2 regions of the Desulfitobacterium chlororespirans DSM 11544 genome follow, and region 1 is predicted to be linked to the other one. Evidence: predicted binding sites of a transcription regulator. Region 1 holds the regulator's gene; the other holds the start of a gene.
What was found. Region 1 encodes Rex, which represses fermentation and respiration genes when NADH is low (regulators of the CRP and FNR family bind a similar motif). Its sites were predicted from a motif close to ATTGTTAANNNNTTAACAAT; they were not measured.
Positions count from the first base shown of each region.

Region 1 (7,769 bases):
TACATTGCTTAAAGATCCTTCATAATGATCCACTAAACGGGCTCCCAGCCCCTGAATCCCATAGGATCCCGCTTTATCCATAGGTTCTTCCGTAGCAATATACTCCAGAATCTCCTCATGGGTCAGGGGACGGAAAAAGACTGCCGTACCTACCGCACCACATTCTTGGCGCCCTGCTCCATTGACCAAGGCCACTCCAGTGTACACATGGTGAGCTTGTCCGCTTAATGCGGTCAGCATAGCTTCCGCCTCTTCCTCATCTCTGGGTTTGCCGAGAATCTGCTGGTCTAAGACAACGATCGTATCAGCCCCGAGAATTATATCCTCACTGCTTCCACCACGATTCAGCCAACGATTCAACCCAGCCTGAGCCTTGCGCAAAGCCAGTCCCTTCACTGCTGATTCGGGGGAAATACCTTGGGGAAGTACTTCGGAAATATCCGCTTCCACTCGTATAAAGGAAAACCCCTCTGCTTCCAGAAGCATTGCCCTGCGGGGAGAAGCTGAAGCCAGTACGAGCATTCTACCACTTCCTAGCCAGATAGTAACCAACCATTGCACCTAAAACCGTAGCAACGGTGATATTGAGACGAAATCCAAATGAAAAGGTGATAAAAAAGAAGTCTAAATAGGTATGTGAAGGGAAATCAATGACGGCTGGGCGCAGAAAAGGTGCTAAGAAAGAAATTTTTTCGAACCCATAGCCTATTAATGTCCCAATAGCCCCTCCTGACAAGATAAGAAGTAGGGTGCGACCCGCTCCCGAATTAGTTCGACCTGCCGGCATAGTTTGCCCCCTTTCACCCATAGAAATGTAGCCAGGGCATGTTGCACCTGGCTGGTTTTTCGACACTTTTTAGTTTAGCATCTCACCTACTAATACGCAAGGGGACTATAGGTCAAAAATATTAACTTAATATTAACAATTTACCATTAATGACCACGGGGAAGCACTCCCTTAAGCAACTCCGCACCGCTGATACCCGGATTGGTCATTTCGTGAGAATTCAATATAATATCCAGCTCCTCTGGGGTCAGAAGCCCTCTTTCCAGGACAATCTCCCGCACAGGGCGGCCGGTCACAATGGCTTCCTTGGCGATTCGGGAAGCGACTTCGTATCCTACATGGGGGTTGATTGCGGTGACGACCCCGACGCTGTTTTCAACCAGATCCCGACAGCGTTCCACATTAGCGGTTATCCCATCGACACAGCGCTCTTTGAAGACCTTGATCACATTGCGGAGGATATCCAAAGATTGGAGCAGATTGAAGACTACCACAGGCTCCATCACATTGAGTTCCAGCTGTCCCGCCCCACAGGCTAAGGCGATCGTAAAATCATTTCCCTGTACCTGGAAGGATACCTGATTGACCACCTCAGCCATGACGGGGTTGACTTTACCGGGCATAATGGAAGACCCCGGCTGCATAGCAGGAAGATTAATTTCCCCAAAACCTGTTCTGGGTCCAGAGGCCATCAACCGCAGATCATTGGCGATCTTAGAGAGGTTAACGGCCAGGGTCTTAAGAGCACCCGACACCTCCAAGAAGGCATCAGTATTCTGTGTCGCATCCACCAGGTTATCCGCTCGTAACAACGGCAATCCGGTAACCTTCCTCAGGTTCTCAGAAACTTCCTCAATATAAATCGGATCAGCATTCAGCCCGGTACCTACAGCTGTTGCACCCATATTAATACTATGTAAGGACTTCGATCCTTCAGCAATCCGGCGCAGATCTCTCTCCAGCATTTGTCCATAGGCGGCAAATTCCTGCCCTAAGCGAATAGGAACCGCATCCTGAAGATGGGTTCTCCCCATCTTGATGACTCCGTCAAACTCCCTGGCTTTCTCTTGAAAAGCACTCTTCAGCTCGTTTAAAACATGAAGAAGATCATCCGCTACATTAAGACAAGCAATACGGATGGCTGTAGGAAATACATCATTGGTGCTCTGAGCCATGTTAACATGAACATTAGGATGAACCCGGGAGTAGTCCCCTTTTTGTCCTCCCAAAATCTCAATAGCCCGATTAGCAATCACTTCATTGGCATTCATATTAATCGAGGTTCCTGCTCCTCCTTGAATGACATCCACCACAAAATGGTCATTAAAGGCACCCTCGGCCACTTCCAGCGCTGCTTTAATTACAGCCTCACCGATCTCGTGGTTCAAGGAACCGATGTCCATATTGGCTTGAGCGGCTGCAGCCTTCACCAAACCCAATCCCCGGATTAATTCATGGTGTGGGCGATATCCCGTAATCGGGAAGTTCTCACGAGCTCTTAAAGTCTGAATTCCATAGTAGACATCTTCCGGTACCTCCATAACCCCAAGCAAGTCTTTTTCCTTGCGCACCATATCACCTCTTTACGAATTGATTGTCTAAAAACATAACCATAATGATAAGGAAAAAGTAAGACACTGCTGCCTTACTTTTCGCAAATCTCCATTTTATATTCTCTTTGACATCATTTTCTATGCATAAGCGTACAAGATGAGTTCCTCTTAAGCGCGACGGGTTCCCACATTAAAGGTCAGCACTTCCAGATTGACCGCTAAATCTACATTTCTAAGTTCAACTTCCGGTGGGACATTAAGTACCACAGGAGCAAAATTAAGAATAGCCTGTACTCCGGCACTAATAAGCTGATCGGCGATTTCCTGAGCATAGGGAGACGGCACGGAAATAATACCGATCTGAGTCTTATTGGCTTTGGCAACTTCCTCCAGCCTGTCCACGGGTAACACTTCGACGCCATTGACAGTGGTTCCAATTTTTTGCGGATCATTATCAAAGATGCTCGTGATAATGAAGCCGCGCTCACGGAAACCTTTGTACGTAGTCAAAGCTAAGCCCAAGTTACCCATACCGACCAGGCATACGCTCCAATCCTGGCTTAAGCCAAGAATCTTCAGAATATGGCGATGCAAGTCTTTAACATTATAACCTACACCACGCGTTCCAAATTCACCAAAGTAAGCTAAATCTTTTCGAACTTGAGCCGGACTCACTCCAACTCCCTCTGCAATATCGCCAGAAGATATTGTAACGATTCCTTTACGATCCACATCCGTTAAATGACGTGAATAAACGGAAAGACGAATAATCGTTGCCTCTGGGATTTTTAGTGTTTTCAAGCTAATCCCCCGTTTCAATTTCCTTTAATTTTAAATGATAACAATAATTAGCGTAAGTACATTATATCACTAAGTTGTCAGGTTAACAAACAAATTTACAGCCTTTTTAAGTTTTTTAAATAAATTAATTGAGATTTGGTTCTAATACACGTCTATTTTTGAAGGCTTTCCAAGGTATTGAGATATTCACTATAGAGGTTCAATGACATCATTTTTCGCAGATCCACCGACAGAGTTCGCTCGGCCTGAATAGATAATCTTGAAGCCTCCTGCAAATGGGTCAAAGCATGTGGTGTCGACGCCATAAGGTTCTCGAATTCTGAAAGCATGCTTTCCCTGGCGTGATAAGGTGTCTTCAAAAAGGCATTAACCTTCTCAAGAACCTGGGCCGTCTGAATTGCCCCTGTGCCACGAATACGAAAAGCACGTTCAGGACTAATGACTGGTTTTGAAATAGAAGCAACTCCACCTTCTTTCAATAATTCTTGAATAGGAAGTACTTCCTCTTTTGAATAGGCCAGACCCACCCCAACAATAAATGGATCTCTTGAGATGATTCGAGCATCCCAGCCTGACTGCTCCAATTGCTCTTTTTCCTTGAGAGCATTGGTTTCGGAGTTAAATACTCCCGTTTGGCATGTCCAGAACTCAATTTCGTCCAAATTCAGAAGAAACTCGTTCTGATCCACAGAACTAGAGGAAGGTATGCCAGGACCTTTAGGTTGTGTGACTAACTTAACATAAGTATACCCAAAAAACCAGGTTATCCATACAATGACAGCACAACCAATTAGTCCTATTCCCTTATTAATCCAAGGATTATATTTATACATACTATCATCCTCCATAATAGCTGTCAACGTCTTTAATCACACAAAAGCGCTCAACTCAGGGATATTAACAAAAAATTCATATTTCTCTCGGACAACCCAAGCTAGTATCACTTTATGTGTAAAGTATGCTGATCATGCCTATTAATGAGGCTTGTGCTCAAAAATCAAAACCTTCCTAATTTATAATGTATTTACAATATATCACAAATCATCAATAACTAGTTAATCTTTTATTAATAATTTGAAACAATTAATAATCATTAATGATCAGAGGGACCTTGCGGTCCCTTTAAAAGCTATACTAATCAACAGCCTTCTATAGTACTAATGTTACAAGTTTATAAACTAGAAATGAAGTTAAAGCCGATGTAGGAATCGTTACCACCCAGGCTACGAGCATTTGCTGTGCCACTCCCCAGCGCACAGCGGATATGCGTTTGGCACTCCCTACACCCATGATGGACCCGGAAACGACATGGGTCGTCGATACCGGTAAATGCAAACCAGGAAAAGCTGTAGCGGTCCAGATAACAATGGAAGATGTCAAATCTGCGGCAAATCCATTGATCGGCTCCAGCTTAAAGATCTTGCCGCCCATGGTCCTGATAATCTTCCATCCCCCTGCGGCGGTACCTAAAGCCATCGCCATAGCACAAGCAAATTTCACCCATAAAGCCGGATTAAGATTGGCTGGATCCTGCAGACCTGACGCTATAAGGGCCATGGTAATAATACCCATAGACTTTTGAGCATCATTGGAACCATGATTAAACGCCAGCAACCCGGCGGAAAGCACCTGCATCTTGCGAAACCCTTGGTTGACTTTGGAAGGTGCAACCTTCCCGAAGATAAAATATAACGTTTTCATAATAATAAAACCTAAAATAATACCAATAATGGGGGAAACCAATAAGGCGGCAATTATCTTCATGATCCCTTGAACCTGCAGCACTCCGAAGCCCACTTTAGATACAGCGGCGCCAATCATTCCCCCGATAATAGCATGGGAAGAACTGCTGGGAATTCCAAAATACCAAGTGGCTAAGTTCCAGAATATCGCTCCGATGAGAGCGGCGATTACCAGTTCCTGAGTAACAAAATCAGGATTCACGATATCTTTGGCAATAGTTTGGGCTACTCCTGTACTCACCAGTGCTCCAGCAAAATTAAGTATGGCAGCAATGACGATGGCCCTTTTGGGGGTGAGGGCACGGGTAGACACACTTGTCGCAATAGCGTTAGCCGTATCATGGAAACCGTTAATATAATCAAAAGCCAGCGCGAAAAATACGACGACTATGAGTAACGCACTGGAACTAATCATACTTCAATACAACTCCTTTGAGGAGGTCTGCGATTTCCTCACACTGATCCAGTGTGTTCTCTAAATGTTCAAGGATTTCTTTCCACTTAATGATCTCGATAGCATCCTTCTCCTGCTCAAACAGCCTGGCCACTTCCTGGCGATATAAGCTATCTCCCACGGATTCAAGACGATAGACTTCTTCTGTCGCCGCCAGAATTTCGCTCTTTTTAAAGTGAATACTGTTCAAACAGCAAAAAGCAGTCTTCAATTGTTCCGTAGCTTTGACAATGGTACGAACGATTTCCTGGGCTCCGATCGAAGGTTTTTTCGTATGGTAAAGAACCATGCGCTCTACTGCACCTTGACTTAAATCCACAATGTCATCAAGGTTTTGGGCTAGGGTATAGATATCTTCACGATCCAACGGAGTGATCAGGGTCGAATTCAGACGATCCACAATCTCCGTGGTAATTTTGTCCGCACGATGCTCGAGATCATGCATCATTTCAGCCTCTGCATCAGAGACAGAATTCTGGCAGATCAGCCCTTCAAGCTTTTTCGTCGTGGTGCAGGCTACTTCAGCACTTTCTCTGAACAAGGCATAAAATTTGTCTTCTTTTGAAGATATACCAAACATGCTCTTTCCTCCAGTCGTTTTGCATGGAATTCCTGTAGTATTGTAGCAAATTTCTTAACCTCTTTTGTTAAGTTTCTGTTAAGTTTTTTACATAAACGTAATAAAACTTGACTATTGCTTGTATAAGTTCTCTCTATCCTTTGCGCAAGACATCCAATAAAGCCTGCCTTGCCTCCGCAATCATATAGAGAGACCCCGTGACACATAGCATATCCTCTTTATCCAATCGCTTAAAAGCCTCTTCAACTGCCAGACGGGGCTCTTCAATGGTCAGGACAGACTTCCCCTTTTCCTCGACTAATTTATGGAGATACTCCCAGTTTCCGGACCTCGGGGAATTGGGCTTGGTAATAATCACCTCATCAGCCAAAGGGACAAGGATGTCCACAACCTTTTCCCGCTCCTTATCTCCCAGCATACCAAGACACAACACCAGGCGTCGACGCTGAAAGATTTGCAAAGCCTTCGCCAAGGCGTTGGCTCCATCCACATTATGGGCTCCATCGATCAGCACTTTCGGCTTCAAGGAAAGCAACTCCAAGCGGCCAGGCCAAACTGCTTTGCGAAGTCCCTCATAAATATTTCTGCGCTCCAGATTCATTCCGCATTCGAATTTCAAAAGCTCACAAACTGTCACAGCGGTAGCAGCATTAACCACTTGATGCTCTCCGACAAGACGTAAGCGCAGTTTGTTATAGGCTCCCCGCAGCCCAGCCAAATCAAATTCCTGCTCCAATTCCCCGCTCCATCGGATCTCCCAGCGCACATCGTCGCCCACCACCCATAAAGGAGAGTTCATTTCCAGTGCCTTCTTGCGTATGACATTTAAAACCTCAGGGCGATCAGCCGCCGTTACGGTGATAGCACCTGCTTTGATAATTCCAGCCTTTACTCGGGCAATCTCTTCATAGGTTTCACCCAGATAATCCATATGATCCATACCCACATTGGTTATCACCGAAATCAAGGGCTTGACCACATTCGTAGAGTCAATCGCCCCACCTAAACCAACCTCCAGGAGGGCTAAGTCCACTTTCTGGTCGGCAAAATACATCAAGGCCATGGCCGTATTCACTTCAAACTCTGTAGGATGCTCCACACCCTTTTGGACAAGTTCCTCCAAATGGGGACGGAGAGTCTGAATCAGGCGGGTAACTTCCCCTTTCGGAATCATCTCACCATTAATGGTTATCCTCTCCCGATAATCATGAAGATGAGGAGATGTAAACACCCCTACCCGATATCCGGCATCTTCAAGGATTTCCGCCGTCATCATGGTAGTCGAGCCTTTGCCATTGGTCCCTCCGATATGAACGACCCTCAGACGTTCTTCCGGGTTACCCACACGTTTCAGCAGCTCCTCAATCCGACCTAATCCAAAGTTCATGCCAAATTTGGTGAGGCTCATCAGATAATCCTTGGCTTCCTGGTATTCCTGCTCCACAGAAGACACCTCTTGCAGTTCTCCCTTTAATTCATGTTCAGTTATCCCGTTCATCTCCCTATTCCCCACTTCTATGTCCTCCTTTGAATCTTTCTATTGCTGATATGACTCTCTTCATCCATTTTTAAACCAGAGGTACATGGTTATTATGCACATCTCTGCTATGCGATAATTCCCTATAAAGGGTGGTTTTCCTGCAATTTGCGCGGAAGATTTTCGGGAGTAGCGATGGCTTTGCAAGAAATTGTCTCCAGGATTTTGTTTTTACATCGGTCACTCAACAAGCTGCGCGCAGCCGTTCTAACGCTCAAGTACTCTGTTCCGACGGGAACCTGCCAAATCGGCTCCTGCCTCTGTGGCAGGTTGGAAACGTCCTGTTTCCAACCCGTCTACACGCCGTACTTTCGC
Region 1 is NZ_FRDN01000016.1:38,893-46,661, reverse strand. It holds gene BUA14_RS22455 (Maf family protein) at 1-522, opposite strand, end outside; gene BUA14_RS22450 (DUF4321 domain-containing protein) at 524-787, opposite strand; gene aspA (aspartate ammonia-lyase) at 934-2,361, opposite strand; gene BUA14_RS22440 (redox-sensing transcriptional repressor Rex) at 2,509-3,141, opposite strand; gene BUA14_RS22435 (SPOR domain-containing protein) at 3,294-3,974, opposite strand; gene BUA14_RS22430 (inorganic phosphate transporter) at 4,291-5,298, opposite strand; gene BUA14_RS22425 (DUF47 domain-containing protein) at 5,291-5,917, opposite strand; gene BUA14_RS22420 (bifunctional folylpolyglutamate synthase/dihydrofolate synthase) at 6,051-7,430, opposite strand.

Region 2 (7,769 bases), on a different contig from region 1:
TCTGCAACTTCAGTGGGAAGGTCTTCAACAGTAATATAATCGGAGAAACACAGATTAATTCCTCTCTCAACTATATTGCGAAGTTCCCGCACATTGCCGGGCCAGTTGTATTCTTTCAGCATAGCCAGAGCATCCGGTGTAAACCCGGAAATATTCGTCTGAAATTGTTCATTATAAAGATTTACATAGTATTCAATCAAAAGGGGGATATCTTCGCTGCGCTCACGCAGGGGGATTAGTTCGAGAGGAATAACATTTAACCGATAATATAAATCCAAGCGAAACGTTTTATTGGCGATAGCTTCACTTAGATTTTTATTTGTAGCACTTATAATCCGTACGTCAAGGTCAATAAGTTTATCATCACCGAGCCGCATAATTTGTCTTTCTTCCAATACCCGTAATAGAGCAGATTGCATATCGATGGGCATCTCGGCGATTTCATCCAGAAAAAGAGTTCCGCCTTGCGCCAACTCGAATTTTCCCGGTGCGCCTCCTTTGCGGGCACCAGTAAAAGCACCTTCTGCATAACCAAATAATTCGCTGGCAATAAGCTCCTTTGGTAAAACAGCACAGTTTATGGAGATAAAAGGACCATGTTTTCGTTCACTGCTATTATGGATGGCTTGGGCAAATAATTCCTTGCCTGTCCCGCTCTCTCCATAGATAAGGACATTGCTGGAATTTAAAGAAGCACGTTCCGCCATTTTTTTAATACGCATAAATCGGGGGCTCATTCCGATTAAATCACTGAAATGATAAGTGCTGCGTGCTTTTTGGTTAAGAGGCTCCTTGGATTCCAGAGTAATGACCATTCCATAGATATTGCTTTCATTATTTCTAACCGACTGGCAGTAGACATGCATGGGAACATTTCGCACTATTAAGTCCAAATGATGAATGTCATTAGAGCTTAAGAAACGCAAGGCAGGCTCCAAATCAGGAATGAGTGTTTTTAGATACTTATTTTTAAAGCTATTGGGAGGAAGATTGAAAAAGCGAATCCCTCTTTTGCTGACATCGATGATTTTGCCAATTTCATTGATCAGGATTTTAGCTTTGGGGTTTAGCTTATCTTCGGTATATAGAGGTGATATGGCGAGAGCCAGCTTATTTTCTTCCGCTTGATTTCTATAACTGATATAGCTTGTGTACAGCTCGATATACTTGCTTAAAAAAGGAGAAAACTTGGAATGATTGGCGATGATAACCCAATACGAAGAATTAAACTGGCAGGATGCCGTGACATAAGGGTGCAATATTTTGCAGTAATGTTCTGCACCGACAACGACCTCTAACTTTTTTGTCTGAAAGGATAAAGCAGCTGCATTGGTCCCAATATTTTCTTCAGATAAGTTGGTTCCGATATCCCAATTTAGTTTGGCTAATCGTTTAAGTAAATCAGAATCCCCATAACTTCTTATAATATTCAAGTTTAAGTCAGTATAATAAATGGCAGCGTGAATCGATATTAAAAAATCATAGAATTCCAAGGCTAATTTATTATTGACCACAAATCGGTCATAATCCCATTCTCGCTTGGTAAAAGAATCAAGATCAGCAAATTCCGCCGGAAACGAAAATTTGGATTTAAAAGGATCAATAGGCGCTGCATTGCAGCGTTTCCAGGAATGGATAATATCCTTTCTTAAATAAGCTAATTCAACATTGGCATGATTGTTAATAAAGTCATAATAAATCGTTTTGGTTTTTTCATGATTATATTTAGCAAACACTCAATGTCGCCTCCTTACGGATACCATTAAGTTGCTGATGCTTACATTGATAATTATAGCACAAGCTTGGACTGCCCTGCTGAATTTAATTTCGACAGTAATTCAAAAAATCCCTGGGATTTGGGATGGGTATGACCGATATTTGAGACAAGTTGCCCCGGTGTCTTGAATTTCGGTCATTTTTCTTTGGGCGTGCCAAGGCCTCACCCTGAAAAATAAGGGACTCAAGGATTTGTGAAACCTGGCACGTTAATTGCATTGCATTGTACTGCGACTAGTCAAAAAAGATGAAAAGGGGTAATGGAAAAATGGATTTCAGACTGACGGAAGAGCAGGAATTGCTGCTTGAAGGGCTGCGCGAGGTGCTCAAAGAGGTGGCCACCAATGAATATCTGAAAGAGTGTGACGACAACCATGCATTCCCTCAAAAAATTGCGGAGGCCTTTGTTGAACACGGCTTTGCCCTTTTGGGTATTCCGGAGGAATACGGCGGCACCCCCTGCGACATTACGACCCAGATGCTTGTCACCGAAGAAATGTCAAAATTCGGCGTACCCTTTCCTTGCTTTTCCAACTCCTTGTTAATCGATGATATTCTGCACTTTGGCAATGAGCAACAAAAAGCGATAACCATGGAGTATGCCAAGAAAGGGTTATGCGCATTCAGCCTTGGTATCACTGAGCCGGGGGCGGGGTCCGATGACAGTGCCATGATGGCTACGGCAACACGCAGGAACGGTAAGATCTATATCAATGCTCATAAAACCTTTATCACTGAGGCGAAACAAAGACCCTATATGCTCTGCCTTACCCGGGATCTTAATGCGTCGAATCCCCATAAAGCGATCTCCATGTGGTGGGTTGATATGAGCAAGCCCGGGGTTAAGGTGATGCCCTGGGAAAAGATTGGCGGCAATACAGCCCCCACCTATGAAGTCTATTTGGAAGATGTTGAACTTGAGGAAGAAGATCTGGTCGGTGTCGAAGGGGAAGGCTTCATGAATTTGATGGGGAATTTCGAAGTGGAACGCATTCAGATTGCTGCCGGTGTTTTGGGGTGGGCTGAAGCTGCTTTTGAGGATGCCGCTGTCTATGCCAATCAACGGGTGCAATTCGGCAAGCCCATTGGCAGCTTCCAGCTGATCCAGGAAAAAATCGTGGAAATGGCCATCAAAATTGAGAACATGCGCAACCTGGTTTATAAGGCCTGCTGGGAGAGAGAGAATGGAATGCCGTTGCAGATTTCCTCAGCAACGACAAAATATTATTGCGTACGGGCAGCAAACCAAGTCATCGATGACGCTATGCAGATTATGGGGGGCATCGGCTACACCAAGGACCACAGAATATCCCGTTTGTGGAGGGATGTCCGCAACACCCGTTTCGGCGGAGGTACGGATGAAATCATGATTCACATTGCCGGCAGAGCTATCCTGAAAAAATATCGCAATAAATAATGAGGTGTTGGAAATGGCCATGCTGCTCCAGGGTATACGGGTTTTAGATTTATCACGGTTGCTGCCGGGGCCTTTTTGCACCATGACCCTGGCGGACATGGGTGCCGAAGTCCTGAAAATTGAAGATACCCAAGGCGGCGACTATATGAGGACCATGGGTAAACCGGTCGTGAAAGAAACCATGGAATTCCTGATGCATAACCGCAACAAGAAGAGTATGAGACTTAATTTAAAGACCAATGAGGGAAGAGCTATCTTCCTGCAATTGGTGAAGGATTATGATGTCATACTGGAATCTTTCCGGCCTGGGGTGGTGGATCAACTGGGTGTGGGTTACCAGGATGTCAGGGAAGTCAACCCCAATATAATCTACTGCTCCTTGAGCGGCTACGGGCAAAACGGACCTTACCGCACCATGGCGGGACATGATACGAACTACCTGAGCATCGCGGGAGTCCTGGACTCGATCGGTGTCCGGAACGGGCCGCCTGTTATGCCGGGAATTACGATTGCCGATATCGCCGGCGGATCCATGTGGGCCATCATCGGTATTCTGGCTGCCCTCATCGGCCGCAAGACGATTGGCCGGGGCGAGTATATCGATGTGGCGATGATGGATGGAGTTATGCCCTTCTTGGGATTGTACGCCGGTGATTACTTCACGGACGGGGAGGTTCCCAAGCGCGGCGAAACAGTTACGACGGGTGTCGATGCCTGCTGCCATATCTACGCAACCAAGGATGGACGTTATGTCTCACTGGCAGCTGCCGAGCCGAAGTTCTGGAAAGGCTTCTGCCAGGGCATCGGCCGTCCGGAACTGGCTCCCCTGCAATATTCCCCGGACCCGAAACGGGCGGAGATCATCGAAGAGGTCAGTGCCATCATGAAAACCAAGACCCAGGCAGAATGGACGGAATTGCTGATGCCGTTGGATATCTGCTTTACACCGGTTAAAAATCTTCAAGAGGCCTTGGCGGATCCACAAGTCCAAGCCAGAAACCTGACCCTCGATGTGGAACACCCCGTGGAAGGGACGATACGCACCTTTGCCTTTCCGGTAAAATTCACTGAAAACCCGGCTCAGCTCTATAGCCCGCCACCCCTTTACGGAGAGCATACAATGAAAGTTCTGAAAGGTATCGGCTACAGCGAAGAGCAGATCAAGGAGCTGGAAAAGCAAAAAGTCATTTAGTAAATACCTGAAAAACGGAGGACCGAACCATGGATTTTAGACTCACAGAAGAACAGGAGCTGTTGATCGAAAGCTTGCGGCAGGTCCTGGCCAATGAAATAACGGAGAGCTATCTTGCTGAATGCGATGAAAACCATATGTTTCCGGATAAATTGGCTGATGCCCTGATGAATAACGGGTTTGGACTTCTTGGAGTGCCGGAAGAGTACGGAGGCACACCCTGCGATGTTCTGACCCAGATCATGGTCATTGAGGAATTAGCCCGGGCAGGCGGGCCTGCTTATATGTTTACCAATGCGATGCTGATCGACGACATGCTGACCTTTGGCAATGAGGAACAGAAACGCATCACCATGGAATACGCCGGCCGGGGCAGAATGGCTTTCAGCCTGGGCATATCGGAACCTCAAGCCGGATCGGACGACAGTGCCATCGCCTCCACTGCTGCCCGCAGAAACGGAAAAGTTTACCTGAACGGCCATAAGACCTGGATCAGCAATGCCGGTGAATACCCTTATTGCCTGTTTTTAACCCGGGATCCTCAAGCACCTAACCCCCATAAAGCCATCTCCATGTGGTGGGTGGATATGACCAAACCAGGCATTAAGCTGCAGGCTGTCGGTAAAGTTGGTTTCAGGATGAGCAAATTCTATGAACTTTATTTTGAAGATGTGGAAGTGGAAGAAAAAGACCTCGTGGGAGTCGAGGGTGAAGGTTTCCTCCAACTGATGAAAAACTTTGAAATTGAGAGACTGGCCGGAGTTGCCGCATCCTTGGGGTGGGCTCAGGGAGCCTTTGACGATGCGGTCCGCTACGCAAACCAACGGGTGCAGTTTGGGAAACCGATCGGGAACTTTCAACTGATTCAGAAGAAAATCACCGAAATGCAGATCAAGCTGGAGACAATGCGCAGCATGCTTTACAAAGCTTGCTGGGAGAAAGAAAACGGCATGTCTGTTCAGATTTCTTCGGCCTTATGCAAGTACTATGTTGCCCGTGCTGCTCAAGAGGTTATTGATGATGCGATGCAGATCTTTGGCGGTATCGGCTATACCACAGAGACCAGGATTCAAAGATTCTGGAGGGATTGCCGTGCCAACCGGATCGGCGGCGGCACTGATGAAATCATGGTCCATATCGCCGGACAGGCTATTTTGAAGAAATACAAAAAGTAAAAATAAAAAACAAAGGGAGTGACTTTAATGAAACGTACAGAGATTCCACAATTCGGTCCTTTGCAAGGGGTCAGAGTAATTTGTGCAGGGCTTGCTACTGCAGGCCCCTATGCGGCCACGATGATGTCCGATTTCGGAGCCGAAGTCATCAACATCGAAAGCTCCGTTGTGCCTGATCAAAGCCGTGCCGCCGGTGGTTCGGCATTTAAGCAGGATCATCGCAACCAAAGAGCTTTGGCCTTGAATATTCCTTCTCCTCACGGCCGGGAAGTTTTCTACAAGTTGATTAAGGATGCCGATATTTTTATTGAAAACTCAAAAGGAGGCCAATGGAAACGCTGGGGAATAACCGATGAAACCATGTGGGAAGTCAACCCGAAGCTGGTTATCGTTCACGTAACCGGCTACGGCCTAAGCGGAGACCCGAACTATGTGGAAAGGCCTTCCTGGGATGCCATCGGCCAGGCCTTTGGCACCCTCGTTTCCGTGAATGGAACAGAAGACGTTCCCATGGCTACAAACCCTTACATGTGTGACGCAACCACCGCCCTATATGCTTCCTGGGCAGCTTTAGCGGCCTATATCCGGGTCCAGAAAACAGGAATCGGCGACAGCATCGATTGCACCCAGTTCGAGTCGGTTCTGCGCGGGCAATCAGGATGGCCTCTTAAGTATTTTACCGAAGGGTTCCAACCCGCGAGAACGGGCGGCGAAAATGCTGTAGGTGCGGCGTTTAAGGCCTTTAAATGCCAGGATGGGTTCGTCTTCATTTGTTTCGGCGGGCCGGGCATTATGAAAGTAGGGCTGCCTTTCTTTGGCTTTGAGTGGGGATCGGAGCTTTTCCCCAAAGCTGTCCCCTGGGTATTGCAAGGAACCGAAGGCGCCAGGGTTCTGGAGGCAAAAATCAATGAATGGTGTGCTGCCAAAACGGTTGAAGAAGCTGAAAAAGAATTGAATGAGGCAGGTATACCGGTCAGTCCGGTTATGACCTACGCTATGGCAGAAAAACATCCTCACTATATCGCCCGGGAAACCTTTACGGAATGGGAAACCGTCGACGGCGAAAAAATTAAGGGTGTCAATGTCGTGCCCAAACTGGCCAAGGAGCCCGGCAAGGTATGGAGGGGCGCTCCGAAGTATGGAATGGACAATGAGGACATTTTGGCTGAGTTGGGTTATTCCTCTGAAGAAATTCTTGCACTTTACAACGATAAAGTTCTGGCGAAAGAGTAGGTTCACTATCAAGGAAGCTTGTGTGCTAAGTGACAAGGCTGTCTGCTTGAAACACATGGGGTGCTGTCCATAGCACATATGGTGCTGTCTTTAGCCCATGCGGTGCTGTCCTTAGCACACAGGTTGCCTGGATTAATTATCGGCCTCAGAATGACTATGAAGGGCGGTAGATGTCATGAATAAAAAAGCTCATCACGCTTGGTGGATCATGATTAGTTGCGGGACCATATCCTTTTGTGTACTTGGCGTAGTCATGGCTTGTTCCGGGATTTTCTTTAAACCGGTGTGTGATTATTTAGGGGTTTCGAGAGGTGCTTTTTCCCTGTACATGACGATTATATATCTGGCCATGTTTATTGTTTTGCCGATAGCCGGCAAGAAAATGCCTACGGCTAACTTCAAAAAATTTCTGATTGCGGCAATGGCTGTGTTTACTTTAACTTTTGCCGCAATGTCACAATTTACTTCCTTATATCACTGGTATGCTGCCGGTGTGTTAATGGGTATTTCCGGCGCTTTTGTGATGTTCCTTCCTATCCCTATTCTGATCAACAATTGGTTTAAACAAAAAGTTGGCTTCGCTCTGGGTTTAGCCTTAGCGATGTCAGGGGTCGGAGGAACCTTGTTTAACCCTGTTGGCGCTTATATCATTCAAAACTATGGTTGGAGAACGGGCTATCTTGTCCTTGGTCTTATTGCTTTTGCGATTACCATGCCCTTTATGATCTTTGTGGTTCGTTTTAAACCGGCCGAAATGGGACTTGAGCCATATGGAGCGGCGGAAACTGCAGCAACTGCAGCAACTGCCCAAGTGCAGCCCCAGGCAGGTGCGAAGCCTGCCGAGCTGCCCGGAGTTACTGCCGGCCAGGCTTTAAAATCCTCTGCTTTTTATACTGCCTTGATTTTTGCCGGTATGATGACCATGAGCGGTACTGTGCAAACTCATATCCCCGGATATGTAACCTCGATCGGCCTT
Region 2 is NZ_FRDN01000004.1:184,625-192,393, reverse strand. It holds gene BUA14_RS03780 (sigma-54 interaction domain-containing protein) at 1-1,736, opposite strand, end outside; gene BUA14_RS03775 (acyl-CoA dehydrogenase) at 2,045-3,193, shown strand; gene BUA14_RS03770 (CaiB/BaiF CoA transferase family protein) at 3,207-4,385, shown strand; gene BUA14_RS03765 (acyl-CoA dehydrogenase) at 4,415-5,560, shown strand; gene BUA14_RS03760 (CoA transferase) at 5,588-6,793, shown strand; gene BUA14_RS03755 (MFS transporter) at 6,969-7,769, shown strand, end outside.
Region 2: the regulator Rex is predicted to act here: its motif matches at 1,782-1,801, upstream of BUA14_RS03775 (acyl-CoA dehydrogenase).